Linked DNA regions of Luteibacter rhizovicinus DSM 16549. The protein of the gene in region 1 interacts with the protein of each later gene in a pairwise test. Links are inferred from orthologs where the notes say so. Each region holds a gene or a part of one and is shown on either strand. Other genes may lie near its edges. The genes, in order: BJI69_RS05975 and BJI69_RS16380.

Region 1 (15,044 bases):
GGTCCGCCTTTATCGACTGAAGAAAAAAGCCGCCGCGAGGCGGCTTTTTTTGTGGTGGTCGCGAGATTCTTTCGCCGATGAATCGACTCCCACATAGTGCGGCTGGTCCCAGTTTGGGGGGCTGTCGGTTGACCCTGGAGGGAGGGGCGGGCTATACCATCCGGCCTTCACGCCTCCTCCACGGAATCGCCCATGGCTTCCCGGCACCCGCCACGATTCGTCGTGCGCACCCTCGCCGACACGGTTCGCGAGGGCCGCAAGCGGGCGCTGCTGCTCGGCCTGTGGGCAGCCAGCCTGGTCGTCGTCGGACTCTTTGTCTGGATGCTGACCAGCCATGGGCCGGCCGCTGTCACCTCCCGGACGGGCGCTCGCGCGCTCGGCGAGGAAAACGAGGATTTGCGCCAACAGGTAGCCAACCTCCAGCGCGCCGACCAGGTCGCCGGCATCGCCGCAAAGGAACTCAAGCGAAACCTGGCCGAGCGCGACGAGGAAATCAGCGGCCTGCGCACCGACCTCGCGTTCTATTCGCGCCTCGTCGGCGGCAATGGCCAGCGCGACGGGCTGAAAGTCCAGGGTGCCCGCACCGAGCCGGTCAAGGGATCGCCCAACGCCTGGAACGTCGTGATCACGCTCACCCAGAACGCGCGGCGCGGCGAGGTGCTGAAGGGCAACCTCAGCGTGGCCGTCGAGGGCATCCAGGGCAGCAAGGTCACGACGCTCGAGGGGCCGGCGCTCGGCCAGCCCGCCGCGGCGCAGGGGCCCGCCTTTGCGTTCAAATATTTCCAGCAGATCCAGGGAAGCTTCACCCTCCCCGCCGGGTTCAAGCCGACGCGCCTGCGCGTCGTCGCCAGCCCGGACGGCGACGAGCCCGTCACGCGTACGATTCCCTGGGAAGACGCCACTCGAAGCGACGAGGTCAACGATGTTCAACAGTAACCGGAAGCACCAGGCTCCCTCCGTCGGCGCCGCCGCGACCAGCCTGATCGCCCGCGGCGTCACCATCCGCGGCGACGTGCAGTTCAGCGGCACCCTGCACCTGGACGGCGTGGTGGAGGGATCGGTCCAGGCCGATCCGGGCAGCGATGGCGTACTCACCATCAGTGAGACCGGCCGGGTGATCGGTCGCATCGATGTGCCACACGCGGTGATCAACGGTGGCGTCACGGGCAATATCGAGGTCTCGGAGCGTCTGGAACTGGCCCCGCTGGCCCGGATCGACGGCGACGTCCAGTATCAGGTGCTGGAGATGACGGCCGGCGCACGGGTCAACGGCAAGATGATCCACCGTGCCCCCGCCACCGTCCGCCAGCTCGCCCAGGCCGCCATCGAGGCCGCCCCGGTGCCCGCCGAGGCTTGACCTGTCGCCGAACGGCGCCATTATGGGTGGCATGAACAACCCCTTTCCCATGGCGCCGTCCCCGGACTACCGGTCCGCTGGTGCGCCGCTGATCTTCACCGAAGCTGCTGCCCGCAAGGTGCACCAGCTGATCGAGGAAGAAGGCAACCCCGGCCTGAAGCTGCGCGTCTACATCAGTGGCGGCGGTTGCTCGGGCTTCCAGTACGGCTTCACATTCGACGAAGACCAGGCCGAGGACGACCTCGCGGTCTCGCGCGAAGGCGTCACGCTGGTCGTCGATCCGCTCTCGCTGCAGTACCTCACCGGTGCCGAGATCGATTACGCGGAATCGTTCAGTGGTTCTCAGTTCGTCATCCGCAACCCGAACGCGAAGACGACCTGTGGCTGCGGCTCGTCGTTCAGCGCATGAGCGGTCGCGCGGCGTGACGATCGACCAGGAGCGCGACCGGGCTGTCGCTGTGCGCGCCCGTGAGAATGTCTTCGCCGGCATCGACATCGATCGCATGGCCGAGCGTCGTGACGACCGCCTCTGGGTGGAAGGCGTCGAGCGCGCTGCCAGCAGCCGCTTCCTTCTACTCGACAGCGATGGCCAGGCTTTCGCACGCAGCGACGACGATGCTCCGGAGTGGATGTCGCCCACGATGCGTAGCGAGCGCTTCGGTGACATTCCCGCGACCTTCCTCGGCATTGCCGCGGATGCCGCCTGGTTCGCGCTGGTCGTCGACGAGGCCCAGGCCGATCTCTTCACCACACTCACCGGCTCACGCCGTGTGTCGCTGCGCGAAGCGGGCCTGGTCTTCAGCGCGTTCGACGCGGGACTGTTCGCCTTCGCCAAGGGCATCACCCATTGGCAGCGCCAGACCCGGTTCTGCAGCCAGTGCGGCGCACCGACCCTCGTGGTTGCCGCAGGCCATCGCGTGCAGTGCACCAACCCGGACGGTGCGCATATGCATTTCCCGCGCACCGACGCTGCGATCATCGTGATCGTGGAAGACGGTGACCGCTGCCTGCTCGGTCGCCAGCGAGGGTGGCCCGCCGGCCGCTATTCCACGCTGGCCGGATTCATCGAGCCAGGCGAATCGCTCGAAGACGCCGTGCGTCGCGAAGTACGCGAAGAGTCCGGCATCGAAGTGCTCCACGCGACCTACCACTCGTCCCAGCCCTGGCCGCTGCCGGCCTCGCTGATGGTCGGCTTCACCGCCACGGCGAAGACGCGCAAGATCCATCTGCGCGACGACGAGCTGGAAGACGCGCGCTGGTTCACGGTGGACGACATCGTCAACGGCATGGCCAGTGGCGACCTTGGCGTGCCGCCGCCGCTCTCGGTGTCGTATCGACTGATCGAGCACTGGCTCGGCTTGCGCGGCGTCAGTCTCGACGAACTCATCGCGAGTGCGCCGCCCCGCGGCTGATCCCCTACAATCGGTGCATCGACCAGCGGATCGCGCTCGCCATGGCTCTACGTCTCCTCGCCGTTCTCATCGCCCTCGCCATCGTCTGGAGCGTGCCGCAGCTCGCGCGGTGGCGTGACGACCGCTGGTTTCGCGGCTGGGTGAACCGACTGGGCGATACTTCGGGCCCCGGGCGCGTCGCCGTCATCCTGCTCGTTCCGGTGCTGGCCACGGCGATCTTCGCCACCTTGCTGGCATCCCTGCCCTTTTTCGATCTGGCCTGGTTGATCTTCTCGATCGCCGTCCTGGTCTACGCCCTCGGTCCTCGCGAGATCGAAACCGACATCGACGCTATCCTGCGCGCGCCCGACACGCTCCGTCGCGACGAGGCGATGCTCGGCCTGCGTCACAACGAGGAAGCGCTGACCTGGTTCGCGCCGGCGCTGGTCGAAGCAGCGTTTTACGGCGCGCTGCGTCGCCGCTTCGGCGTGTTGCTGTGGTTCCTGTTGCTCGGCCCCGCCGGAGGCCTCGGCTATCGCCTGGCGCAGATCCTCGGCCGCAATGCCTCACTGGCACTGGACAGCGCCACCCGCATCGCGGCACAGCGCGTCGCCGATGCACTGGACTGGATTCCCTCCCACCTGATGGTGTTCGCCATGGCCCTGGTCTCCGACTTCGACGCCGTGATCGGCGCCTGGAAGCACTGGCACCACACCTCGGGCAGCCCGCGTTCGCGCCTCGACCCCGACTTCCTTGGTGCGGTCGCACGCGCAGGTGTCGATGCGGATGTCGAGGCCGGCGACGGTTATGTTCAGGACGTCAGCGATCCGGTGGCCGAACTCGAGGATGCGCGGCGGGTGATCCGTCGCGTGCTCGTCGTCTGGCTTGCCGTCGTCGCGGTGATCGTCCTCGCCGCCTGGGTGGCCTGACTGAGGGCGGCCTGACTCAGGCCCGGTCGCCGCGCAGTTCGCTTACCCGCGCCTCCAGCACCGCCGCATTCGCGTCGCTCGCCTTCAGCGGCGAGCCACCGACCAGCTCGACCTTCGACCAGAACCGGCGCGGCAGGCGCGAGCGGTGCATGGCGCTATCGCGTCGGCTGAAGATGCTGCCCCACATGCCACGCAGCGCCAGCGGCACGACCGGCACCGGACGGCGCGCGAGGATCTGGTCCACGCCTGGACGGAATGTCGCGATGCCGCCGTCCTTGGTGAGCCCACCTTCGGGGAAGATGCATACCACTTCGCCCGCGGCCAAGGCCTCGTCGATCAGCTCGAAGGCCCGTGCCAGCTGCGCGGGATCTTCGTTGCGCCCGGCAATCGGGATCGCCTTGGCCGTGCGGAACACAAAGTTCAATACCGGGATGTTGAAGATCTTGTAGTACATGACGAAGCGCATCGGTCGGCGCACGCTGGCCATCAGGATCAGCGGATCCATGAAGCTCACATGGTTGCAGACGACCAGCGCGGCGCCTTCGTCCGGCACGTTTTTCAGCCCATCCACGCGCACGCGGTAAAGCGAATGCACGAGGATCCAGGTGATGAACCGCATCATGAACTCGGGCACGAGCGTGAAGATGTATACCGCGACGGCGATATTGATCAGGCCGGTGATGAGGAAGATTGTCGGCACGCTGAGGCCGAAGGCGGTCAGGCCGATGCCGAATCCCGATGCGATGCAGATCAACAGCGCGTTGACGATGTTGTTGCCGGCGATGATGCGCGACAGGCGTTCGCGTGGCGCGCGGCTCTGCACGAAGGCGAACAGCGGTACGACGTAGAAGCCGGCGAATGCGCCGATCATCGTGAGGTCGAGCGCGACGCGCCATGCCCCCGGCACGGCGAGGAAGGCGGTCCAGCCTAGCGTCGCGCCAGCCGTCACGGCCGGGTGCGCGAAGAACAGGTCGACCGCGAAGACCGTCAAGCCAAAAGCGCCGATCGGCACGAGACCGATTTCAACACGCTTGCCGGAGAGACGTTCGCAAAGCAGCGAGCCCACGCCGGTGCCGATCGAGAACAGCGTGAGCGCCAGCGTATTCACCGAGCCGTCGCCACCCAGCACATGACGGGTGTAGTTGGGCAGCTGCGCGATCATCACGGTGCCGAAGAACCAGAACCAGGAGATACCCAGCACCGCATTGAAGATGGCGCGGTCTTCATGGGTGAGCTTGAGCACGCGCCAGGTTTCGCTCAGGGGATTCCAGTTGAATTTCAGTTGCGGGGCCGTGGCCGGCGCGGCAGGAATGGAACGACTCACCAGGTAGCCGGTGACCGCGATCGCAATCGTCGTCAGCGACGCCGCGAGCGTGCCGTAGCCAGCAATCAGCATCAGCGAGTTGCCGACGATCATGCCGACCAGCATGGCCAGCTGCGTGCCCATCTCGACCAGCGCATTGCCACCGACCAGCTCGTCGCGTTCGAGCGCCTGCGGCAGGATCGAATACTTGATCGGACCGAACATCGTCGAGTGCATGCCCATCAGGAACAGCACCACCAGCAGCAGGGAAATGTGGTGGGTGAAGAAGCCGATCGCCGCGACGACCATCGCCGCGATCTCGAACAGCTTCACGTAGCGGATGAGGCGGGTTTTCTCGAACTTCTCGGCAATCTGTCCGGCCGTTGCCGAAAACAGAAAGTACGGAAGGATGAACAGCGCGGGCGCGAGGTTCGTGTAGAGCGACACCTGGGCATCGGGCAAGGCCATCTGGAACGCGACGAGCATGACCATCGCGTTGCGGAAGGCATTGTCGTTGAACGCGCCGAGCGCCTGCGTCCAGAAGAAGGGTGCGAAGCGTCGCTTCGTCAACAGGGAGAACTGAGACATTCCATGTGCCGCCGCCAGGAGATGCGCCGAGTGTATCCGACCGTCCCCGCAGGCGTATTCCGCAGACCGGGCGATGTCCCTACAGCACGGCTGCGTCACACGTACGCGACCTGATCACGCTTCCTACATCCCGCTCGAAAGACCCACGCACATAGACGAATTTCCCTACATCAGTCAAAGGGCGGCGCCCGACAAGATATCCGTTCCCCCGCCAAGGATATGGCTCCATGAAACGTCGACACCGTTCCCTGATCGCTCCAGCCTGCATCGCCGCGATGATGGCCGCCTATGGCCAGCCGGCCCAGGCGGATGCATCAGCCGTCGAGCCCTCACGCACCGTCGATGCATCGCCACACCTCATCGCGGTAACCGACATCCCGTTGACGCTCGCTGCGACCGGTGGCAATCCGGCGGGCTGGGATGTCCCCGCGTCGTTACAGGGCCGGCCACCCGGCGATGCGACGCACGACGACATACCGCTCGCCGCATGGGTTTCCAGCGCGGCCTTGGGCGATCCCGCATTACGGACCGAGGTCAGGAATATGCTCGGGCGAGGCATCGCCGTCCTGGTCACCAGCCGCCCGGGTGAGACCCGCCACGAGCTCGCCACCTTTGGTGTCGAGGCGATGGGTCGGACCGCCATCTACCGGCACACCGATGATGGCTACAGCGTTACCTCGGTCACGGAGGCCCTGGACGACCCCGACGCCGCGGAGTCCTGGCAACACGCGTCCGATGCCGTTTACACCGCCATGCTTTCCTCGGCCAGCCTGGAGCAGGACGCGGTACCGGCTGATGGTCAGGGCGAGCGCGCCTTCCTGCGGATCGACGACCAGACATTCTCGAAACACGGTCGTTCCGCCTCGCAGACGATTCGAATCATGCGAGATACCACCCCAAGTCACGACTACAAGGTGATCGCGGTGGAAGCCGCCGTCAACGTCATTCCCCACGCGAACGGTATTCTCAAACGCCACGATGATGATGGCCTGACACCGTACTTCGAGCCCCATGGCGAGGGGTTTTTCCTCTACGCCCCCGAAGCCTATCGCTCGACGACCCTCCTTCAGTGGAAGGACACGTCCCCCGGCGCCCGGCTCCTGCAGGCCGTGCCCAAGAGCAGCGGCGCGACCCATCGGAAGATCACCGAGGAAATTTCGAGCAAGAGCACGTTCACCGCGTCCGTCTCGCCCGATGTGCAGAGCGGGCTCAACAAGGACGGTATCAGCGCCCAGGGCAAGGTGCCGTTTTCATTGGCCTGGGCAAGCGAGTCCAGCGAGCGCTCCGGGGTGGAAATGAGCGTCGAGGATTATTCGGTCGCCGTCAGCGCGCAAACGTACCCCTGGGGCCTCGCGAGCACCTGGACGTTCCCTCTGTCCAACGATATCAGTGGCAACCCCGATTACTTTGGAAGCAAGAAACTTTCGACCCGGACAATGACGCCGATGATGCGTCGCGCTTCACTGGAGACCGCCTCCGAATGGCGGATCGATGGCAACTACGAGCAGACCGTCCTGGTCGCGACGCGCGGCACGGTGGAGAACCGGACCTTCATGTGGACGGGTGTACGCAATGATCCGAAAAGGCGACCTTATGTACGCCTGGACACCGCCTCACGCGATGTCCTCGAGGTCGAGAAGAATGGCTTCCCGTGGGAGGACGGCGTCGACAAGAAGCGTTACGAAGGCGGCGACATCCAGCCTTGGGTCGCGTCGAAGATCGATCTTTCCTCGCCCTACCTGACGCGCAGCGCGACGATTCTGATCCAGTCCCTGTCGGCGCTCGGCGAGTGCCTTCAGGCCGACGGTGGAGCGGTGGGCCTTGCGGCCTGCAACAAGGGAAAGCGGTCGCAGCAGTGGATGGATTCTGGAAGCCGACAGCACCTATCGCAACCGCGCGGATGGCGCCTGCCTCACGACGGATACGCGCGATGGAAACGTGAGCACGGCCCCCTGCCAAGCCCATGCACTCAACCAGCAGTGGAAATGGTCCGCCGATCGCATTCATTCCATGTACGAGGGGGGTGAAACCTGGCGGCTTCACCTGCGGGACCGCTCGTTGAATGCAAAATTCGATCCCTCACGTCACCAGCTGATGGCGCCGAATCCCAATCACTTCCTGCTACGCCCATGGTCGTCCTACCCTTCTCCGCCCAGCGACGAGGACTGGGTGCCGAACCTCTCGGGCCGCCAACCGCCATTCCAGAAGATCCCCGGCCTCGACTACCGCTACGTAGAGACGACCGAACGCTGGCAGACCCTTCCGATACGCCACGGTCTCTGACACGCATGGACAAGGCGACGCCCCGAGACGGACACGGGGCGTCGCCTTCAACCGCGCCGCAGGGCGCGATGCGCGATGTCGTTCCGATAGAAGGCCCCCGCCAGGCCGATCCGGCCGATCGCCGCATAGGCCCGGGTGCGGGCCTCGGCCAGATCCGCGCCCAGCGCGCAAACGGTCAGCACGCGACCGCCCGCACTCACCGCCGCACCTTGCTCGTTGGCTGCGGTACCGGCATGGAACACCTTCACCTCGCGACCGAAGTCCTGCTCAGCGCCTTCGATGACATCACCCGTTCGCACCTTGCCGGGATATCCGGCGGCGGCGAGTACGACACCGATCGAGGGGCGTGCATCCCATTCGGCGCGCGCCACCGTCACGTCGCCGTCCAGAGCGGCTTCGACGAGGTCGACGAGGTCGGACGACAGGCGAAGCATGATCGGCTGCGTCTCGGGATCGCCAAAGCGCACGTTGAACTCGATGACCTTGGCGGCACCCGCCTTGTCGATCATCAGGCCCGCGTAGAGAAATCCGGTGAAGGGGGTGCCGTCGGCAGCCATGCCATCGAGCGTGGGCTGGATGATCTCGCGCATGACGCGGGCGGAAACGTCGTCGGTCACCACGGGCGCGGGCGAGTATGCCCCCATGCCGCCCGTGTTCGGGCCGAGATCACCGTCGTCGCGACGCTTGTGATCCTGGCTGGTGGCCATGGGCAAGGCATGCCTGCCATCGGCGATGACAATGAAGCTGGCTTCCTCGCCATCGAGGAATTCCTCGATGACGACGCGCGACGAGGCGTCGCCGAACGCCTGCTGGCCAAGCATGTCTTCCAGCGCCGCCTCCGCTTCCTCGAGCGTCATGGCCACCACGACGCCCTTGCCGGCGGCGAGGCCGTCGGCCTTGATGACGATCGGCGCGCCGGTGCCGCGCACGTGCGCGATCGCCGGCGCCAGTTCGGTGAACACGGCGTAATGCGCGGTGGGAATCTGGTGGCGGGCCAGGAAATCTTTCGCAAAGGCCTTGCTGCCTTCGAGCTGGGCGGCACGGGCCGTGGGCCCGAAGCAGCGCAGGCCGGCGGCGGCGAAGCGATCCACCACGCCGGCGACCAGGGGCACTTCGGGTCCGACCACGGTAAGGCCGACGCCCTCGCTCTGCGCCAGCGCGAGGAGGCCGTCGATATCCGTCACCGCCACCGGCACATTGCGCAGGCCGGGCTCGCGGGCCGTACCCGCGTTACCCGGTGCCACGATGACCTCGTCCACGCGCGCGGACTGTGCAAGCTTCCAGGCCAGCGCGTGTTCGCGGCCACCGCCGCCGATAACGAGGACTTTCATGGGGTGTCTCCAGACGTTGAGCCCGGCATTCTACCCGGCGTCGGCAACCCCGGGGCGCGGGACCCGCTCAGCGCTGGCCGATGAGTTCGATCAGCTGGGCGCGCGGCAGCTTGCCGGTTTCGTTGCGCGGCAACGCATCGACCAGGCGCAACGGCCGGGGCAGGAACACCGGGTCCATGGCATGGCGTAGTGCGTTGAGAACGGCGTCGACGGTCAGCGTGGGGGCAACGACGAGGCCTGCGATACGGCGAATGCCCGCGGCGTCCGCCTCGTCCAGCTGGAACAGCACGCCGTCGCTGACACCGTCGATGGCGAGCAGACGGCGGTTGAGATCGCCCAACGAGGCACGCTTGCCGGCAATCTCGAGCAGATCGGTGTTGCGCCCGCGCAGACGGAAGCGACGCCCCTCGTCGTGCAGCGACACGATGTCGGCCAGCACGATGGGCTCGCCCAATTGGGGCGCGTCGACCAACGTGCCATCGGGCTGCGGATGCAGCACCACATCGTCGTAGAGCTTCCAGTCGTCGTCGATCGCCGTGCGCCGGCTGGCGAAGACGCAGGTTTCGGTAGAACCGAAAACTTCGTACAACGGTGCATCGAAGTGGGATTCGGCCGACCGGGCCAGTTCGACAGGCATCGGTGCCGTGGCCGATACGAACGCGGCCAGTGATGGCAGGCCGACGCCGGATTCGATCAAGGCACGCAGGTGCACCGGTGTCGTCACCAGCACGCGCGGTTCGGGTAGCGAGGCGAGCGCCGTCGCGACGTCCGCCGGGAAGAAGGGCCGACCGGCATGCACGCTGACGTCGGAAAGCAGCGGCATGAGTACGGACATCTCCATGCCGTACATGTGTTGCGGCGGCACCGTGGCCACGACATGGAACGCATCGCCGATCGCGAGCCCGAGCATGCTGGCGTTGCCGGCATTGCTGGCGACGAAGCTGCCCCACGTCTTGAGGTTCGGCTTCGGCTTGCCGGTGGATCCCGAGGTGTAGCCGATGGCGACCACGGCGTCTGCCGGAATGGACGGAATACTCCCTTCGGCGGGCGGTACATCGTCGAGCGCCGGCATGCGCAGGTAACCCGGTGGTGAGGGCGACAGGTCGAGCTCACCGATAGCGTAGGCGCCGGGATGATTCGCCATCACTTCGTCGACGGCGTGGGCGGCACGTGAGGGCGGCAGGAGGTTCGTCTGGCCGCGCAGCACCAGGGCCGTAAACGCGACGAGGAAGGCGTAGCGATCCTCGCAGAGGTTGACCGCGCTCTCGGCGTCGGGAAGCGAGGCCGCCACCTGACGCACGTGGGCCAGGAAGGTCGTCGCTGTGACGGCATGTCCGTCGCGCCAGGCCACGACGCGGGAGAGCGAGCCAACGAGCAACGGCAGCGACGGTGCGCCTGGGCGCCCGGACATCTCGGAATGGACGATCGACAACGGCTGACTCCCCCTCTCAGGCGCGGATGATAGCGCCGCTGAGGGCGTCACGGATGGTGGTGGGTCGCTCCTGCCCGCCCAGCGCGGCCTCGAGCGCGCCATCCAGGCGATCGCCGAAGTAGCGCTCGAGGGTGGCAACGTCCCTTGCGGGCGGTTCACCGTGGGGGTTGGCGCTGGTCGAGACCAGCGGCGCGCCGAAGGCGCGGCACAAGGCCGCCGCAGGCGCGTGCGCGGTCACGCGCAAGGCAATGCCCGCATGCGCGCCAGCGACCCACTCGGGGACCCGCTCGCTACGTGGAAAAATCCAGGTATGCGGCCCGGGCCAGGAGGTCCGAACGTCGGCGAGTACCGCCGCCGGCACGGCGGCGAGATCGATATAGGGTGCGATCTGGTCGAAGTCGGCGGCGATGAGCAGCACGCCTTGTGTCGCCGGCCGTCCCTTCAGCGCGAACAGGCGGTCGAAGGCGGCGCGATGGTGCGGATCGCAGCCGAGGCCATACACGGCCTCGGTGGGATAAGCGAGCACACCACCACCACGCAGGAGCGCGGCGGCAGCGTCGACCGTGGCCGTCGTGTACTGGTGCATGTCAGTCGACGGACGGGGATACCGCCTTGGCGGCCGCGGACTTGGCAGGCGCCTTCTTGGCGGCGGCTTTCTTCACGGCGGTTTTCTTCGCTGCCGTCTTCTTCGTCGCCGCTTTCTTCGTTGCCGTCTTCTTGACCGCCGTCTTCTTTACGGCCGTCTTCTTGGCCGTGGCGTCCTTCGGCGCGGCGGCCTTCTTGGTCGCCGCTTTCTTGGCCGCGGCCTTCTTGGTGGCCGTCTTCTTCGCCGCCTTGCCGCCACGCGGCTTCTTCACCGGCGCGGCCGCCAGGAGCTCGACGCACTCGGGCAGGGTCAGCGTCTTCGGCTCGCGGTCCTTGGGAATGCGCGCGTTCTTCTCGCCGTCGGTGATGTACGGACCGTAGCGACCGTTGAGCACCTGAATGTCGTTGCCGAAGTCGGCGATGATGCGGTTGGCGATGGCCTCGAGCTTCTCCTGCACCAGCTGGAGCGCGCGCGGCAGCTCGATGGTGTACGGATCGTCTTCGGGCTTGAGCGAGGCATACGTGCTGCCCTGCTTCACGAAGGGACCGAAGCGACCGACGCCGACGGTGATGTCCTCACCCGCCTCGGACTGACCGAGGTTGCGCGGCAGCTTGAACAGCTCCATCGCATCCTCGAGCGTGATCGTGTGCATGCTCTGGCCGGGGCGCAGGCTGGCGTAGGTCGGCTTGGCCTCGTCATCCTTGCTGCCGATCTGCGCGTAGGCGCCGTAGCGACCCAGGCGTACCGAGACCGGCTTGCCACTCTTGGGGTCTTCGCCCAGTTCGCGCGCGCCGGTGGCCTCGTTGCGATCGACCGATTCGGTCTTGTCGTCCACCAGGGTCTTGAACGGCAGCCAGAAGCGCTCGAGCAGGGGCACCCAGGCTTCTTCGCCACGACTCACCGCGTCCAGCTCGTCTTCGAGGCGGGCGGTGAAGTCGTAATCCACGTACTGCGCGAAGTGGCCGGAGAGGAACTGGCTCACGGCGCGACCGACGTCGGTCGGACGGAAGCGGCGGCTTTCCAGCAGCACGTACTCACGGCTGAGCAGCACCTGGATGATGCTTGCATACGTGGACGGGCGGCCGATGCCGTATTCCTCGAGCGTCTTGACCAGGCTGGCTTCGGAGAAGCGCGGCGGCGGCTCGGTGAAGTGCTGGTCGGCCACGACGGCAGCGACGGGCACGACATCGCCCTGGGCCAGGCGCGGCAGGCGACGCTGCTCGTCGTCGTCCTCGTTCTTCTGATCCTTGCCTTCCTCGTAGACGGCGAGGAAGCCCGGATCGATCACGGTGGTACCGGTGGCGCGGAATGCCGACTGCTCGACCGGGAACTCCACCGAGACCGTGTTGAGCGTGGCGTGGACCATCTGGCAGGCGACGGTGCGCTTCCAGATCAGTTCGTAAAGCTTGCGCTGGTCGTCGTTGAGGAACGACGCCACGGTGCGCGGCATGTGCATGGCCGAGGTGGGGCGGATCGCCTCATGCGCTTCCTGGGCGTTCTTCGACTTGGACTTGTAGACCTGGACGGCGTCGGGCAAGGCGCCCTTGCCGTATTCGCGCGCGATCAGCTCGCGCAGTTCGGACACGGCGTCGTCGGACAGGGCCACCGAGTCGGTACGCATGTAGCTGATCAGGCCGACGTTGCCCTCGCTACCCAACGACACGCCCTCATAGAGGCCCTGGGCCACGCGCATGGTGCGACTGGTCGAGAAGCCGAGCTTGCGCGCGGCCTCCTGCTGCAACGTGGAGGTGGTGAACGGCGGCGCCGGACGGCGCTTTCGCTCACGGCTGGTCACTTCGCCCACGGTGAACTTGCCGGCGGCAGCCTTCTCCAGCGCCGCGCGTGCGGCCGTGGCATCGGCCTCGTTGGTCAGGTCGAACTGTTCGAACTTCTTGCCGTCGAGCTTGACCAGGCGGGCGTCGAAGTCGCCCTGCGGGTGGGCCATGTTGGCCTGGATGGTCCAGTACTCGCGTGCCGTGAAGGCTTCGATCTCCAGCTCGCGCTCGACGATCATGCGCAGGGCCGGCGACTGCACGCGGCCGGCGGACAGGCCGCGCTGCACCTTGCGCCAGAGCACCGGCGACAGATTGAAGCCGACCAGGTAGTCGAGGGCGCGGCGGGCTTGCTGGGCGTCCACGAGGTCGTGGGACAGCTTGCGCGGGTTGGCCACGGCTTCCTTGATGGCGCGCGGCGTGATCTCGCTGAAGACCACACGCTGGACGTCCTTGCCCTCGAGCAGGCCGCGCTCGCGGAGGATCTCGCTGATGTGCCAGGAGATCGCCTCACCTTCGCGATCCAAGTCGGTCGCGAGATAGATGCTGGACGCCGCCTTGGCCGCCTTGGCGATGGCGTCGACGTGTTTCTCGTTGCGATCGATGACCTCGTAGGCCATGGCGAAGCCGTGATCGGGATCGACCGCGCCCTCCTTCGGTCGCAGGTCGCGCACGTGGCCATACGACGCCAGCACCTGGAAGTCGGGCCCCAGGTACTTGTTGATCGTCTTGGCCTTGGCCGGCGATTCGACGATGAGGAGGTTCTTAGCCATGCGTTAGTCGGTTCCGAAGTCCGTCGGGGCGAGTGAACCCCAGCGTATGTATATATTTAGTTGGAAACATATCGCCGTGACGGCTGTCAAGCGTCGGCGATCAGACCACACGCTGATAGCGGTTCCCGGGCAGGGAGGCAACCTCGCCCTCGAGCTCCAGCATCAGAAGCATCGAAGACAGTGCGCCGGCGGTGAAGCCCGTCGTACCGATCAGGGCGTCCAAAGAGGCGGGATCGTAACCCATGGCGTCGAGGAGGCGGCGATATTCCTCATCCTGGCGCCAGTCGAACGGGCCCGTCTTGCGCCGTCCGACTGCCGTGCCGGCGTCGGATCGTTCCAGGCGTGCCCGCAGTTCGGCACCCAGTTCGACCGCCGCAGGCGCCAGTACGCCTAGAATCTCATCGGCTCGCTGGACCAGGCGCGCACCCTCGGCGATGAGAGCGTGACAGCCTTCGGCGAGCGCATTGTGAATGGATCCCGGCAGGGCAAAGACCTCGCGCCCCTGTTCCCCGGCGACACGGGCCGTGATCAGCGACCCCGATCGCAGCCCCGCTTCGATGACCAGCACGCCCAGACTGAGCCCGGCGATGATCCGGTTGCGCTGGGGAAAGTGGCGCGCGTGCGAAGCCACCCCAGGCGGGTATTCGCTGACGAGGGCGCCGTGAGCCGCGATACGTCGCGCCAGGGCGTGGTGCTTGCGCGGGTAAACCCGGTCGGGACCGGTCCCGATGACCGCGATGGTGGGCTCGCCGGCATCCAGGGCGGCCTCGTGGGCCGCGCCATCGACACCGTCGGCCATCCCGCTGGTGACCAGCAGGCCACCCACGGCGAGCGCTTCGGCGAAGCGCCTGGCGTTGGCCAGACCCGGGGCCTGGGCGCGGCGGGCTCCGACGATGGCAATCTGGGGGCGCAGGAGCAGCGAGGCGTCGCCCTTGACGAAGAGCGCGGCCGGCGGGTCGGGGATGGCCTCGAGCTGAGGCGGGAAATCCTCATCGGTGCAGCGCAGGAGCCGCTGGTCGTCGCCTGCCAGCCAGGCGAGGTCGCGAGCCAGGACGGCTTCGTCCGGAGCGGCAACCCAGGCGCGCCCCTCCGCGCCGAGCGCGTCTCCGTGGCGGGTCAGCCAGCCAAGCAGGGGAGTGGCACCGCCCCGGCTGACCAGGCCCTCGCGGAGGCGACGAGCATTCATGCCCGGGGTACGAAGGAGGATCAGCCACTCGCGGAGGTCGTCGGAATCGATCATCCGGCCAGTGTAGAGGCCCGACCGGCTGCCGGCGGAAGTGGAAACGGCCGCCCAGGGGG
Region 2 (14,888 bases), 2.3 Mb from region 1 along the record:
CTCGACGTGGCCGACGAAGCCGCGTGCATCGACGCCGTGCGCTTCACGCTGGACGCCTTCGGCCAGCTGGATGTCCTGGTCAACAACGCCGGCTACGGTCAGCTCGTGCCCTTCGAGCAGATGTCCTCGGCCGACTATCGCGCACAGATCGAGACCAACCTGTTCGGCGTGGTGAATCTCACGCGCGCCGCCGTCCGTTCGATGCGCGAGCGTCGCAGCGGGCGCGTCATCAACGTGTCCTCGGTCGGCGGACGAATCGGTACGCCCGGCATGTCGGCCTACCAGGCAGCGAAATGGGCGGTCGGTGGACTCTCCGAAGTACTCGCCGCCGAACTCGGTGCACTCGGTGTGCATGTCACGGCGATCGAGCCGGGCGGCATGCGCACCGACTGGGCGCGCCGTGCGGGTGCCGATCTTCCGTCCTTCCTGCCTGACTACGAGGCCAGCGTCGGCGCCCTGCGGAACATGCTCTCCGGCTACGCCGGCAACGAAACAGGCGATCCGGTGCGCGTCGCCGAGGTCGTGCTCCGCCTCGCCGCGCATCCGCGTCCGCCGGTACGACTGCTCCTGGGCAGCGACGCAGCGACCTTCGCTGGCCAGGTCGAGCAGGCCCGCCGCGAAACCGACCAGCGCTGGGCCGAGGTCAGCCGTTCGACCGACATCGGTGCCGGCGCCATGCCCGCCTTCCCGGCCTACTGAGGACACCGGCATGAGAATCCTGCTGTTCGGTGCCACCGGTATGGTCGGCCAGGGCGTCTTGCGCGAATGCCTGCTCGCATCCGACGTCGACGAGGTCGTCGCCATCGGGCGATCGCCGAGCGGCGCCAGCCATCCCAAACTGAAGGACCTGGTCCAGGCCGATCTGTTCGATTACCGCGCCATCGAGGACAGGCTCGGCGGTTTCGATGCCTGCTTCTTCTGCATCGGCGTGACGTCGTTTCGCATGGACGAGGCGACCTATACGCATCTGACCTACGACATGACCCTCGCCGCCGCGTCCACGCTCGCCCGGCTCAATCCGGCGATGACCTTCGTCTATGTCTCCGGTGCCGGAGCCGATAGCAGCGAATCCGGCAAAGTCATGTGGGCTCGCATCCGTGGGCGCACGGAAAACACCTTGGCCCGGTTGCCGTTCAAACGCGTCCACGCCATTCGGCCGGGCGCCATCCAGCCCATGAACGGCGCCCGGTCGCGCACGCGCGCCTACCGGATGATCTATCCGCTGATGGCCCCTATCCTGCCGATTTTCCGGGCGCTCATGCCGTACAGCGTGGCGACGACCGAGACGGTGGGGCGTGCGCTGCTCGCACTGGCCCGGCACGGCTATGCAAAGACCGTCCTCGAAACCCGCGACATCGAGGAGGTGGTGCGGAGCGGCGCCTGACCTTCACATTTGTGGTGTCCCAAACCGTAAAATCCGGCGCAATGAAACTCAACTTCCTGCTCCGCCCGCCGATATGATCTATGCGTTGCAGGTCGGGGGAGGCACGCCATGAAAGCATTCATCGCCGCGGCCGCCATCGTCGCGGTTCACGCAGCCGCGCTGGCGGTCCTGCCCGCCAGCGGCATGGCACTCTCGTATACGTTTTTCTTCTCCGTGGCCGCCCTTGCCATGTTCAGTGCATGGCGGGCCTGGATGCGTTCGGGCACGCCCCGTGACCACCGCTGGTGGCTCCTGCTTGCCAGCCTCGGGTTGTGGACGATCGGCATGTCGTTGTCGGCACGACAGAACTACGTGCTCGACAATTCGAACCCGGCGCCCGGCGACAGCATGTTCTTCTACATCCTGTATGTCCTGCCGGTGCTCGTCGCCGTCTCCTCCGCACCCGTCGCGGCGCGAAAGAAATGGGCCATGGCGATCGACCTCGTCCTGGCTGGCCTGCTCGGCGTGCTGTTCTACATCCGTACCTTTTCCATCGTGACGCTCGAAGGCGCGATAGGCCCGCAGCAGGCAGTCGACGTGGCCTACATGCTCGACTTCGAAAACGTCTGCCTGGCCGTTGCCGCCCTGCTGCGCTTCGTCGCCACCGATCGCGCCGACGACCACGCGTTCTTCCGCGCGGTCATGGCCTTTTTCGTCGTCTACGCGATATCCGGTTACTCGTACAACCACTACGTCGCGCTCAACGGCCATCCTGACTTCGGCACTTCCTCCTGGGACGCCCTGCTCGACCTGCCCTTCCTCGCGCTGTTCATCGTCACCATGACGAGGCAGCCGCAACGCCACTGGCATCCGCCGGTGTACCTGATCCGCTTCGTGCAGAGTGCGAGCCCGACCTTCCTCGCCATGAGCGTGCTCGGTTTCGGCCTGATGGTGATCCCGGTCTATCCGTCGCTCGGTATCGGCGGCGCCATCGCCGCCGTGATCGGCATCGGCCTGCGCGGCACGCTGGCGCAGGTCGATCTGGTCGAGGAGGAATTTCGCCTCTCGCGCAGCCGCGACGAATTGCAGGGCCTGGTCTTCACCGACAGCCTTACCGGGCTGGCCAACCGCCGCGCGCTGGACGAGCGGCTCCTGCGTGAGTGGCACCGCCCTGCCCAGCGCGAGCCGATCGCCCTGCTCATGGTCGACGTGGACTTCTTCAAGGAATACAACGACCGCTATGGCCATCTCGCCGGCGACGATTGCCTGCGCGCACTCGCCTCGGTGCTGTCTGGTCGCGGCCTGCGCGCCGGCGACTTCATCGCCCGCTTCGGCGGCGAGGAGTTCGCGGTGATCGCGCCGGGCACCCGCCTCGCCGACGCCGTGGCCCTGGCCGAAGACCTCCGTGCCCAGGTCGAAGCGCAAGGCATCGTGCATCCGCTGAGCCCGTTCGGCGTGCTGACCATCACGATCGGCGTGGCCACCCTGCTGGCCAATGCCAACGGCGGTCCGCTGGACCTGCTCAATGCCGCCGATCGCGCGCTCTACCGTGCGAAGAACGCCGGCCGCAACCGCATCGGTGCGCAGGGAGATGCTCGCCTGGAACCCTCGCGCGCTTCTTGAGCGAAATGCGTCGCCGTGCGTCGCGGTGCGTCGCAAGAGCCGGCGGGTGCCACCCTCGGGGCCACGATGAGGTTGGTTGAAGGGAGAGCGCAAACGCGACGCGCACGCGCAACGCAGTGCTTTGCTGTGGGAGCCGCTTCAGCGGCGAACCCTCAGCGCATCGAGCAAGCGAGCGAGGCCGAGTGGCGAAGAGGCGAGCGGTGAAGCGCCAGCACGATTCAACGCAAGGCCTCCTTCGCGATCGCGACGCTGAGGGTTCGCCGGCAACAGCCGGCTCCCACATAAGGCCAGCGTCACAAACCTCGCGGTGCATTCGATCATGCGAGCGTTGGCTCGACCCCACCCCACCTCAGTCTTCGGAAGAGCCGGCGGGTATCGCCCTCGGGGCCGGTAGCGCAGGCGAGGCGTCCCACCGGATAAAGCCCGAAGGGGGCTGGCCAGGACGGCCAGCCGTTTTCGCGAGACAGGATGTCGAGTCGGAAACCGCCGGTGGGGCGCCGACCCGGCCCGTAGGGCAATAAAGAAACGGCCGCGATTCGCGGCCCTTCCTTCGCGGGTCGCCGGAGCGTGGCCCCGAGGGCGATACCCGCCGGCTCTTGCGACGCAGCGCAAACGCGAAGCCGAAGCCGAGCCCCCCCCAAACACCCACGAAAATAAATTTAACCCCTTTCCCCAACACCCACGTTTCATCTGCATGTCCCCCACGAGGTCACGCACGATGAATACGCTACGCATCACCCTGCCCCTGCTGTTTGCCGGCCTCGTCGTCGCGGCGGGTAGCGCCGCCTCCGATGGATCGTCTCGCCGGCACATCGCCGCCGAGCCAGCGGTCGTCAACGACGCACCCTGCGAACAGGTCGGACGCAGCTACGGGCCCGGTCGCCCGCTGCCGATACCGATGGCCGTGGCGGCGAAATCGAGTTCGCGGGCACCCGTTGCCGTATCCGCACCGGCACCTGCCGCCCCGCCGGCTCCGATGCCCTTAGCCGTCGCGGAAGCCGATGCCACCGCCAGCGCATCGCCGACGGTCGCCGCACCGGTGATGTCCAGGATCCAGCGGGCGCCCGTACCCATGGGCGGCATCATGGGCCCCATGCTGCCGGCGCAGTACGCGACCGATCGCGACAACTACAAGCATCGCGACGCCAATGCCGTGCACCTGGCCGCCACCGATCCGGTGTCGACCTTCAGCATCGACGTGGATACCGGCTCCTATACCAACATTCGCCACATGCTCAACGAAGGTCGCCTGCCGCCGGCCGATGCCGTGCGAACGGAAGAGTTCATCAACTACTTCGACTACGGCTATGCGCCGCCGGTGGATCGCTCGCGGCCGTTCAGCGTGACCACCGAACTGGCGCCCGCGCCGTGGAACAGCAACCGCCAGCTGCTGATGGTCGGCATTCAGGGTTACAAGGTCCCGGTCAGCGAGATCCCCGCGGCGAACCTGGTCTTCCTCGTCGACGTCTCCGGGTCGATGGATGAACCGGACAAGCTGCCCTTGCTGAAGGCGTCGCTGAAACAGATCGTGCCCAAGCTCCGCGCGCAGGATCGCGTTTCGCTGGTGACCTATGCCGGTGCCACGTGCGTGGCGCTGCCGTCGACGCCAGGCGACCGGCACGCGACGATCACGGCCGCCATCGATGCGCTCGGCGCAGGCGGTTCCACGAATGGCGCCGCGGGCATCGACCTCGCTTACGCGCAGGCCATGAAGGGCTATATCAAGGGCGGCGTGAATCGCGTCATCCTCGCGACCGACGGCGATTTCAACGTCGGCACGACCGGTGTGCAGGCGCTCAAGGATCGCATCGCCGAGAAGCGCAAGAGCGGTGTGGCATTGACGACGCTCGGTTTCGGCGAAGGCAACTACAACGACGAAATGGCCGTGGAGCTTGCCGATGTCGGCAATGGAAGCCATCACTACATCGACAGTCTCGATGAGGGACGCCGCGTGCTGGTCGACGAGATGTCGGCCACGCTGATGACCATCGCGAAGGACGTGAAGATCCAGGTCGAGTTCAATCCTGGGGTGGTCGCCGAATACCGCCTGATCGGCTATGAGAAGCGCGTACTTGCCCGCGAGGACTTCAATAACGATGCCGTCGATGCGGGTGAGATCGGTGCCGGCGCGAATGTCACCGCGCTCTACGAGATCACGCTCAAGGGTGCGCCCGGTGCACGCGTGGATCCCCTGCGCTACGGCAAGGATGCACCCGTCGAGGCGAAGGGTAACGAACTGGCCTTCCTCCGCCTGCGCTACAAGGCACCCGAGGGTGGTGCCAGCCAGCTGATCGAGGAGCCGCTGTCGGCACACGTCGCCGCGGCACCCAGCGAACGGCTGCGCTTTGCCGCCGCCGCGGCTGCGTTCGCCGAAAACCTGCGTGGCGGAAAGTATGTCGACGACTTCGGTTACGACAAGGTCGCGGCGCTGGCGCACGGTGCGCTCGGCAAGGACGAGGGTGGTTATCGGGCGGGCATGGCGAGACTGGCGGCGCTGGCCGGCGGGATGCAGACCGAGCAGCCGGTGGCGGGGGCTTTCATTCGCTGAGGCGAGAAGCTGGCTGACTGAGGCGAGCACCCTTCGCCGATGAATCGGCTCCTACCCGAAGGCGGCGTTGCTGCCCTTGTAGGAGCCGATTCATCGGCGATCCACCGGAGCGAACAACCTGCCCATCGCCCAAACCCCCGTGAATGCCTTACCCTCCCCGGCCATGGATGCTCCCCTGGCCGACGATGGCGGACTCATGCTCGCCTGGGCGGGCGGGGACGCGGCTGCCTTTGCCGAGCTTTACGCGCGGCACAAGGGTCCCCTCTACCGGTTCCTGTTGAAAACGGTGAAGGATCGCGCGATCGCCGACGAGCTCTTCCAGGAAACCTGGAGTCGTGTGATCGCGGCGCGTCAGCGTTATCGTGTCGAAGCGAAGTTCAGCACGTGGCTGCTGCAGATCGCACACAACCTGGCGATCGACAGTTTCCGCAAGCAACGCCCGCAGGCCGGTGCGGAGGAAGCCGAAGCGGTGTTTGCAAACCAGGCCGCACCCGAACGCGAACAACCCGAGCACGCGCTGTCGGATTTCGAACTGCGTCGGCGCATGCAACGTGCCATCGAGAGCCTGCCGGACGAACAGCGCACCGCCTTCGTGCTACGCATGGAGAACGAACTTTCCCTGGAGGACATCGCCGCCGTCACCGGCGTAGGACGCGAAACCGCGAAATCGCGACTTCGCTACGCCATGGCCCGGATCCGCGAACTCGTTGCCGAATGACATGACCCAGATCACGCCCCCACCCATCGACGACGACCTGCCCGACGAACGCGAGCTCGCGGCGCTGTACGCGCGCTTGCCGAAGACCGAGCCGGACGCGTCGCTCGATGCCGCCGTGCTTGCCGCGGCGACCCGGGCGATGCCGGTGAAGCGTCGTCCGCGCTGGCCTGTCGCCGTGGCATCCGCCGCCGTGCTCGTCCTCGCCGTCGGGGTGGCCTGGCAGGTGCGCGAGCTGCCGCCGCCTGCAACGTCGACCATCCCGATGGCTGCCACGCCGGCTACGGTCAAAAGCCCAACGACGGATAGCCTGGACGGGCGCGCGGCGGAGAGCATCGCCGCTGAAGCGGCTCCCACAGGAGAGCTGAGCAAGCCCCGCGATGCGGGAGCCCAGGCATCTCGTGCAGGCGCCGCTGCGATGAATGCAGGCGCCGCTTCGGCTCGTGTGGGAGCCGATTCATCGGCGATTCCCGCGCAGCGGGCTGCGTCACACCGCGCCGTCTCCCCCGCCGCGACCACGCATGTTCGCCTCAACGTGTCCGCCCCACCTTCCGTCACCGAACCCGTCGCGGCACCGGTGGCACTCGCTCCAGCGGCTCCGGCCGCTCCTCCGGAACCGTACGCACCACCCGCACCGCCAGCCCCACCCGCACCTGCGGCGGCCGCCGAGGCCGAGGCCGCGATCGTGTCGGCCGCACCCGTACCCGCACCGGCTCCGCAGCGATTAGATGCCACCGCACCTGCGCCATCGTCATTGCCGCAGCACGACGACAAAGCCGCGCCGGCTCCCTCGGGCATGCTCATGCGCAAGACGGTTCCCACCGCTCTTGGCCCAGACGACCGTGTCGGCGAGATCCGCCGCCTGCTCGACCGCGGCGATCGCGCGCAGGCGCTGCGCGAACTGACCGACCTGCGGCGACGCTACCCGGACTACGACCTGCCCCAAGATCTGCGCGACCTGAACCCTTGAACGCTCCGCTGGAAACCCTCGCGTCGCCGTGGCGGCACGAGGAAGACATTCGTAAGAGCCGCTTCCTCGCCCAGGCGGCGCCGGTCGGCAGTGCGGCGGAGGCGCTCGCCTTCGTCGAGGCCGTGGGCGACGCGACCGCCACGCATAACTGCTGGGCCTACCGCATCGGCGACGCCTACCGGTTCAACGACGATGGCGAGCCCGGCGGTACCGCCGGGCGCCCGATGCTGCAAGCCATCGATGGCCAGGGCTGCGATCGCGTGGTCGTCGTGGTCACGCGCTGGTACGGCGGCATCAAGCTCGGTGCCGGGGGACTTGCCCGGGCCTATGGCGGCACCGCGGCAGAATGCCTCAGGCTCGCGCCGCGCGTCGCCATCGTCGCCATGGGTCGGTTATTCGTGCACTGCGACTTTGCCGACATCGCGCTCTTTACCGCGCGGATCCGCGAGATGGACGCTACCATCGAGCAGGAAACCTTCGTCGCCGATGGTGCGGAACTGACCGTGCTGGCCCCGCTGGATCGCCTCGACGCCATCGCCGCGCGGCTGGTCGATCTGAGCCGGGGGCGCATCCAGCCGCGCCGGATCGATTGAATACTGCACCGGGTGGCCCCATCCGTTGGCAAATGACCAGAGCAACGAGCCGCGCATGACCGTAGAACGCAGGGAGAAGTCACGGAACATCGGCGCATTGCGCAATCTCTGGCCCTTCCTCAGGCCGCACAAGAACCTGGCCATCGGCTGGCTGTTCTTCCTCGGTATCTCATCGGGCTCGTCGCTGCTGCTGCCGGTCGCCCTGCGCCACATCATCGACAAGGGCTTCCTTGCCTCGAACCTGGCGACGATCAACGGGACCTTCCTGGCGCTGTTCGGCCTCGCCGTGGTCCTCGCGCTCGCCACCGCCGCGCGCTACTTCTTCATTGCCTTGCTGGGCGAACGTTCGCTCGCCGCGCTGCGCAGCGCGCTTTATCGGCATGTCATCCACCTGGATGTCGGCTTCTACGAGAGCACGCGCGTGGGCGAACTCACCTCGCGCCTGGGCACCGACACCGAACTGGTGCAGACCCTGGTCGGCTCCGGCATCTCGGTGGCACTGCGCAGCACCGTGATGCTGATCGGCTCGGCCGCCGCCATGGCCTGGACCAGTCCGCGCCTGGCCGGCCTCACCGCCCTGGTGATTCCCGCCGTCATGCTGCCGATCCTCATCTTCGGCCGCCGTGTCCAGAAGCTGTCCCGTCACAGCCAGGACCGTCTCGCCGATGCCGCCGCCGTCGCCAACGAAACGCTCAACGCCGCGCAGACCGTGAAGGCCTATGCGCGTGAGCCGATCGAGAGCCGCCGCTACGCGAACGCCATCGCCCTCGCGCTGGCCACGGCACGTCGTCGCATCGGTATGCGCTCGATGCTGACCGCCGCGGTGATCGTCCTGATCTTCGGCGCCATCACCCTCGTGCTCTGGGCGGGTGCCCGCGATGTCATCGCCGGCGAGCTCGCACCCGGCGTGCTGACCCAGTTCGTCGTCTACGCCATCTTCGCCGCCGGCTCCGTCGCCGGCCTGTCGGAGGTCTGGGGCGATGTGCTGCAGGCCGCGGGTGCGATGGAACGTATCGGCGAGCTGTTCGCCGAGAAAGCGACCATCGCCACCCCGGATGCGCCCGATCCGCTACCGCAGCCGGTGACCGGCGCGCTGCGCTTCGACCAGGTGGAATTTCGCTATCCGTCGCGACCCGACGTCGCCGCGCTGTCCGGCTTCGATCTGCAGATCGCCCCCGGAGAAACCGTCGCCCTCGTTGGCCCGTCAGGCGCCGGCAAGAGCACGGTCTTCAGCCTGCTGCTGCGCTTCCACGATCCGGTCGCCGGTTCGATCCGCTTCGACGGCGTCGAACTGCGTGCGCTGGCGCTGCCCGAATTGCGCGGCGCCATCGCCCTCGTACCGCAGGAAACGGTGATCTTCGGCGGTAGCGCCGCGGACAACATCCGTTTCGGCCGCGAGGACGCCAGCGACGAGGAAGTACGCGAGGCCGCGCGCCTGGCCGAAGCCGATGGCTTCATCCAGGCCCTGCCGGAAGGCTACGATGCCATGCTCGGCGAGCGTGGCGTGCGCCTTTCCGGGGGGCAGAAGCAACGCGTCGCCATCGCCCGCGCCATCCTGCGCGACGCGCCGCTGCTCCTGCTCGACGAGGCCACCTCGGCCCTCGACGCCCAGTCGGAAGCCGCCATCCAGCACGCCCTGGAGCGACTGGAGAAGGGTCGTACCACCCTGGTCATCGCCCATCGCCTGGCCACGGTGCAGCGCGCCGACCGCATCGTCGTCATGGACGGCGGCCGGATCGTCGCCCAGGGCACGCACGAGGCCTTGCTGCGTGAAGGCGGTCTCTACGCCGAACTGGCCAGGTTGCAGTTCGTCGCCTGACCGTTTGTTTTCGTCGCGTTGACGACTCGCCGCCTACCGTGCGGCGATGGACAGCGATCTGCTTCTTCCTCGCCCCGAAGGCCTCTATTGCCCGGCGGGCGACTTCTTCATCGACCCCATGCTTCCCGTGCCCCGTGCTGTGGTTACGCATGCCCATGGCGACCACGCACGGGCGGGCAGCGAGCTGTATCACGTGGCGAGCGCCGGCCTCGGGCTGATGCGCGAGCGATTGGGGGCGACCGCGACGATCCGTGACTACGCTTACGGCGAGTCGTTCACCCTGGGCGACACGCGCCTGTCGTTGCATCCGTCCGGCCACGTGCTCGGCGCGGCACAGTTGCGCATCGAAGGTCGCGACCTGGTAGCTGTCGTCTCCGGCGACTACAAACGCGATCCCGATCCTACCTGCGTCCCGTTCGAACCCGTGCCCTGCGACGTCTTCGTCACCGAGTCGACCTTCGGCCTGCCGATTTACCGCTGGCCGCCGATGCACACGGTGATTGGCGAGATGCTCGCCTGGCTGGATGAATGTGCCGAACGCGCTGTTCCCGCCGTCCTGTTCTGCTATGCGCTCGGCAAGGCCCAGCGCATTCTGGCCGAGCTTGCCGCGCGCACCGATCGCACCGTGCATCTGCACGGCGCGATGCTGCGTCTGGTCGAGGCGTATCGCGAGGCCGGCGTGCGCATGGTTCCCACGCAACCGGTGAGCGAGTCTGCGCGCGGCAAGGATTTTGCGGGCGAGCTGATCATGGCGCCGCCCTCGGCAGCGGGATCGCCCTGGATGCGTCGCTTCGCGAAAGCGTCCACGGGATTCGCATCGGGATGGATGCAGGTGCGCGGCGCACGACGTCGACGCGGCTACGATCGGGGCTTCATCGTCTCGGACCACGCGGACTGGCCGGGCCTGCTGCAAAGCGTGCGCGACTGCGGCGCCAAGCGGATCTACGTGACCCACGGCGATGGCGAAGCGCTCATCCGCCATCTGCGCGAAACCGGCCACGACGCACGACCGCTCCGCTCCCTGGGCGGCTCCGCGGTCGACGTGCGCGACAGCGAGGAAGGCGACTGATGCGCCGTTTCGCCGCGCTGTTCGAGGCGCTCGACCGCACCGCCTCGACCTCGGCCAAGCGCGATGCAATGGCCGCCTATTTCAGGGACGCACCGCCCGTCGACGCCGCATGGGCGGTCTACGTTCTCAGCGGCGGCAAGCTGAAGCGCACGGCGACGTCGACCGAGCTTCGCCTCGCGCTCGCGGCGGAGACCGGTTACGCCGACTGGCTGATCGACGACTGTTACGCCCATGTCGGCGATCTGGCCGAGACCGTCGCACTGATGTTGCCCACACCGGAGGACGCCACCGACGACACGCCACTGCACGTGTGGATGGAGGCGCGATTGCCATCGCTCGGCAAGCTGGAGTCCGCCGAACGCATGGGCTTGCTTCGCGAGTGGTGGCTTACGCTTCCCCGCGACCAGCTCTTCCTCGTCAACAAGCTGCTGACCGGCTCACTGCGCGTGGGCGTGTCGCACCGGCTGGTCGTGCAGGCGATCGCGCAATGGTCCTCGTTGCCCACGGATCTGATCGCCCATCGCCTGACCGGTACATGGAAGCCCGGCGCCGCGGCCTTCGAGGCGCTCGCCGGACCCGAGCGTGCCGACGAACACGCCGGCGAACGGCCTTACCCGTTCTTTCTCGCGTCGCCACTGGAGCACGACATCGCCAGCCTCGGCGAGCGTGCGGACTGGCTGGCCGAATGGAAGTGGGACGGCATCCGCGCGCAGCTGATGCGGCGCGACGGCGGCGTGCTGATCTGGTCGCGCGGCGAGGAACGCCTCGATGGTCGATTCCCTGAGCTCGAACGGGCGGCGCTGAATCTGCCCGACGGTTGCGTCCTCGACGGCGAAATTCTCGCCTGGGCACCTGAGGGTGATCGTCCCCTGCCCTTCGCTGCCCTGCAGAAGCGCATCGGCAAGCTGAAGCCGGGAGCGAAGCTGCTTGCCGATACACCGGTGCGCCTGATGGTTTACGACCTGCTCGAGCTCGACGGCATCGATCTGCGTGAGCAACCTCTGCGTGTCCGGCGAGCCGCGCTCGAACGCCTCGTCGACGGGCACGGACCGACGGTAATGATCTCACCCGTTGTCACCGGCGAACACTGGGATGCGCTTGCAGCCGTCCGTACCGAGTCGCGCGAGCGACAGACCGAAGGCCTGATGCTGAAGCGTCTGGACTCGCCGTACCGCGTCGGTCGCAAACGCGGCGACTGGTGGAAGTGGAAGGTCGATCCCTACACCGTGGACGCCGTGCTGCTCTACGCCCAACCGGGCCACGGTCGTCGCTCGGGCCTGTTCACCGACTACACCTTCGGCGTGTGGGATGGCGAAGCACTGGTCCCCGTGGCCAAGGCGTATTCCGGCCTGGATGACGACGAGATCGGCCGCCTCGACCGCTGGATCCGTGCGCACACCATCGATCGCTTCGGCCCGGTCCGCTCGGTGGAACCGACCCACGTCTTCGAACTCGCCTTCGAAGCCATCCAGGCCTCGGGCCGCCACAAGGCCGGCGTGGCCGTGCGCTTCCCGCGCATCCTCCGCTGGCGAACCGACCTCGCGATACGCGATGCCGACAAACTCGACGACCTCCGCCGCCTGGCGACGGGCTGAGGCCCGCCTGGTCGCCTGGTTCGCCGCGCAGGAGCGGCGGCCCGCGGCGTTCCAACGCGCAGCATGGCGTGCCTGGGCCGAGGGCAGGAATGGCCTCATCCACGCACCGACCGGCACGGGCAAGACCCTCGCCGCTGCGGGCGGACCGCTTATCGACGCACTGCTGCGTCCGCAAACCGGTCTGCAACTGATCTGGATCACGCCCTTGCGTTCGCTCGCCACCGATACGGCGCAGCACCTCACGGCGGCCGTCGAGGCCATGGAGCTGCCGTGGCGCGTGCTAAGGCGCACGGGCGACAGCGGCAGCGCCGAGCGCGCCAGGTTGCGCCGGGGCGCGTGCGAGCTGTTGGTCACGACACCGGAAAGCCTCGCCTTGCTGCTCAGCTATCCGGATGCACGCGAGCGCTTCGCCAACCTGCGCGGCATCGTCGTCGACGAGTGGCACGAGCTCATCGGCAACAAACGCGGCACCTTGCTCCAGCTCGGGCTCGCACGCCTGCACCGCTGGCTGCCAGCGCTGCGAACCTGGGGTCTGTCGGCCACGCTCGGCAACCTGGACGAAGCGCTGCACGCGCTCGCCGGTGACGGCGTGCTCATCGGCGGTACGTCGCGCAAAAAAACCCATATCGACACGGCCCTGCCTGACGGCGGCGAACGCTTTCCGTGGGCCGGGCATCTGGGCCTGTCCCAGCTTCCCCGCGTGCTCGACGCCGTCCTCGCGGCACGGACCAGCCTGGTCTTCGCGAATACCCGCTCGCAAGCCGAGCTCTGGCACGAGGCACTGGCTTCCGTGTGGCCCGGACCGCCGGAGACGCTCGCACTGCATCATGGGTCGATCGATCCGAAGCTTCGTTTTGCAACGGAAGAAAACCTGCGCCTGGGCACGCTGCGCTGCGTGGTCGCCACCTCGAGCCTCGATCTCGGCGTGGATTTCTCCAGCGTGGAACAGGTGCTCCAGGTCGGCAGTCCGAAGAGCATCGCGCGCCTGTTGCAGCGGGCGGGCCGAAGCGGCCACCAGCCCGGCATGCCCTCGCGCATTCTTTGCGTGCCGACCCATCTGCTCGAGCTGGCCGAGATCGCCGCGGCTCGTCGCGCCTTGTCCGAAGACCATCTCGAACCGCGCCACCCGATGCGCGGTTGTCTGGATGTCCTCGCGCAGCATCTGCTGACGATGGCGCTTGGCGGCGGCTTCATCGCGGACGATGCGTATTCCGAGGTCACGTCGTCACTTGCTTATGCGCAGCTTCCACGCGAGCGTTTCGATGCCGTGCTCGCCTACCTGCGTACGGGCGGGACGGCGCTGGCAAGTTACCCCGAATACCAGAAGCTCGTCCTGACCGATGGTCGTTACCACGTCGACAGCGGACGCATCGCGCGCATGCACCGCTTGTCGATCGGAACGATCACCTCCGATGGCAGCCTGCAGGTTCGTTACATGAAAGGCGCGCGACTGGGCACGGTCGAAGAAAGTTTCCTGTCGCGACTTCGCCCGGGCGATCGCTTCCTGTTCGCCGGCCGAAACCTCGAACTCGTGCGCATCCGCGACATGACCGCCTACGTACGCGCTGCGCCGAACCGTCGCGGGGGCGTGCCTCGCTGGATGGGCGGCAAGCTTCCCTTATCAGGCGAACTCTCCGACGAGCTACGCCGCACGTTGGCCGAAGGCGTGCCGCGCAGCGCCGAAATGCGCACGCTTGCTCCCTTACTGGCCATCCAGCGTAGCCGATCGGCGATCCCCGCTCTCGACGAAACGCTGTGCGAGCGGACCCGCACACGCGAAGGCGACTACCTGTTCCTGTTCCCGTTTGCCGGCCGCCTTGCCCACGAGGGACTCGCCGCCGTGCTGGCCTACCGACTCGCTCGCATCCATCCGGGCGACTACGGGTACGCGGTGAACGACTACGGCCTGACCCTCACGGCCGCGCGCATGCCGCCGCTGGACGCTGAAGCCATGCGGCAACTGCTGCATCCGGCACGCTTGCGCACGGACATCCTGGCCAGCGTCAACCTCACCGAACTGGCCAGGCGACAATTCCGCGAGATTGCGCGCGTGGCCGGACTCGTCTTCAACGGCTATCCCGCAGCAGGCAAAACGATGCGCCAACTGCAGGCATCGAGCGGTCTTCTGTTCGACGTACTGCGTCGGCACGACCCGACCCATCCCCTGCTCTGGCAAGCCGAACGGGAGGTACTCGACCAGCAGCTCGACTACACGCGACTGCGCGCGTGCCTGCTCCGCGTCGCGCGCTCACGCCTGCTCTGGCGCGAGCCGAAGCGGCTCAGTCCCCTGGCCTTTCCGCTCTGGGTCGAACGCCTGCGTGGTGGCATCGCCACCGACGACTGGAAAAGCCGCGTCGAACGCATGCGATCCACCCTCGAAGCGGATGCGGACACATGATGACCCACGACGTCATCGTCGCCGGCGAGCGCCTGACGCTGCACGTGCAGCGTGCGATTCACTGGGCGGCACGACGCACCGTGCTCGTGTCGGACGTGCACTTCGGCAAGGGCGCGGTGTTCCGTCGCGCCGGGATTGCCGTGCCCAGTGGCGACACCGAGGACGACCTTGCGCGACTCGACGACCTGATTCGCG

What was found.
Region 2: the proteins of BJI69_RS05975 (region 1) and BJI69_RS16380 interact in binary tests that used the Escherichia coli proteins (3 or more experiments, as listed by UniProt). The link is inferred for Luteibacter rhizovicinus DSM 16549 from one-to-one orthologs.

Annotation. Positions count from the first base shown.
Region 1 is NZ_CP017480.1:1,283,775-1,298,818, forward strand. Bases 10,974-14,089 are described here. They hold BJI69_RS05975 (DNA topoisomerase I), read right to left. Parts: upstream 13,746-14,089; coding sequence 11,202-13,745; downstream 10,974-11,201. Other genes in these bases: tsaC (L-threonylcarbamoyladenylate synthase type 1 TsaC), read right to left, coding at 10,974-11,200; dprA (DNA-processing protein DprA), read right to left, coding at 13,846-14,089. Also shown: BJI69_RS05920 (DUF6776 family protein), read left to right, coding at 223-936; BJI69_RS05925 (bactofilin family protein), read left to right, coding at 923-1,357; iron-sulfur cluster insertion protein ErpA, read left to right, coding at 1,380-1,766; nudC (NAD(+) diphosphatase), read left to right, coding at 1,780-2,769; BJI69_RS05940 (hypothetical protein), read left to right, coding at 2,811-3,677; BJI69_RS05945 (MFS transporter), read right to left, coding at 3,694-5,568; BJI69_RS05950 (hypothetical protein), read left to right, coding at 5,796-7,595; BJI69_RS05955 (hypothetical protein), read left to right, coding at 7,627-7,851; purD (phosphoribosylamine--glycine ligase), read right to left, coding at 7,899-9,182; BJI69_RS05965 (AMP-binding protein), read right to left, coding at 9,250-10,593; more of tsaC, read right to left, coding at 10,631-10,973; more of dprA, read right to left, coding at 14,090-14,985. UniProt on the Escherichia coli protein: Releases the supercoiling and torsional tension of DNA, which is introduced during the DNA replication and transcription, by transiently cleaving and rejoining one strand of the DNA duplex.
Region 2 is NZ_CP017480.1:3,569,247-3,584,134, reverse strand. The notes cover bases 6,054-9,013. They hold BJI69_RS16380 (IMPACT family protein), read left to right. Parts: upstream 6,054-7,215; coding sequence 7,216-7,812; downstream 7,813-9,013. Other genes in these bases: BJI69_RS16375 (ABC transporter transmembrane domain-containing protein), read left to right, coding at 7,868-9,013; BJI69_RS16385 (hypothetical protein), read left to right, coding at 6,254-7,219; BJI69_RS16390 (RNA polymerase sigma factor), read left to right, coding at 6,054-6,252. In the rest of the region: BJI69_RS16410 (SDR family NAD(P)-dependent oxidoreductase), read left to right, coding at 1-699; BJI69_RS16405 (NAD(P)H-binding protein), read left to right, coding at 710-1,384; BJI69_RS16400 (GGDEF domain-containing protein), read left to right, coding at 1,493-2,986; BJI69_RS16395 (vWA domain-containing protein), read left to right, coding at 3,705-5,534; more of BJI69_RS16390, read left to right, coding at 5,698-6,053; more of BJI69_RS16375, read left to right, coding at 9,014-9,631; BJI69_RS16370 (ligase-associated DNA damage response exonuclease), read left to right, coding at 9,678-10,700; BJI69_RS16365 (ATP-dependent DNA ligase), read left to right, coding at 10,700-12,295; BJI69_RS16360 (ligase-associated DNA damage response DEXH box helicase), read left to right, coding at 12,252-14,693; ligase-associated DNA damage response endonuclease PdeM, read left to right, coding at 14,690-14,888.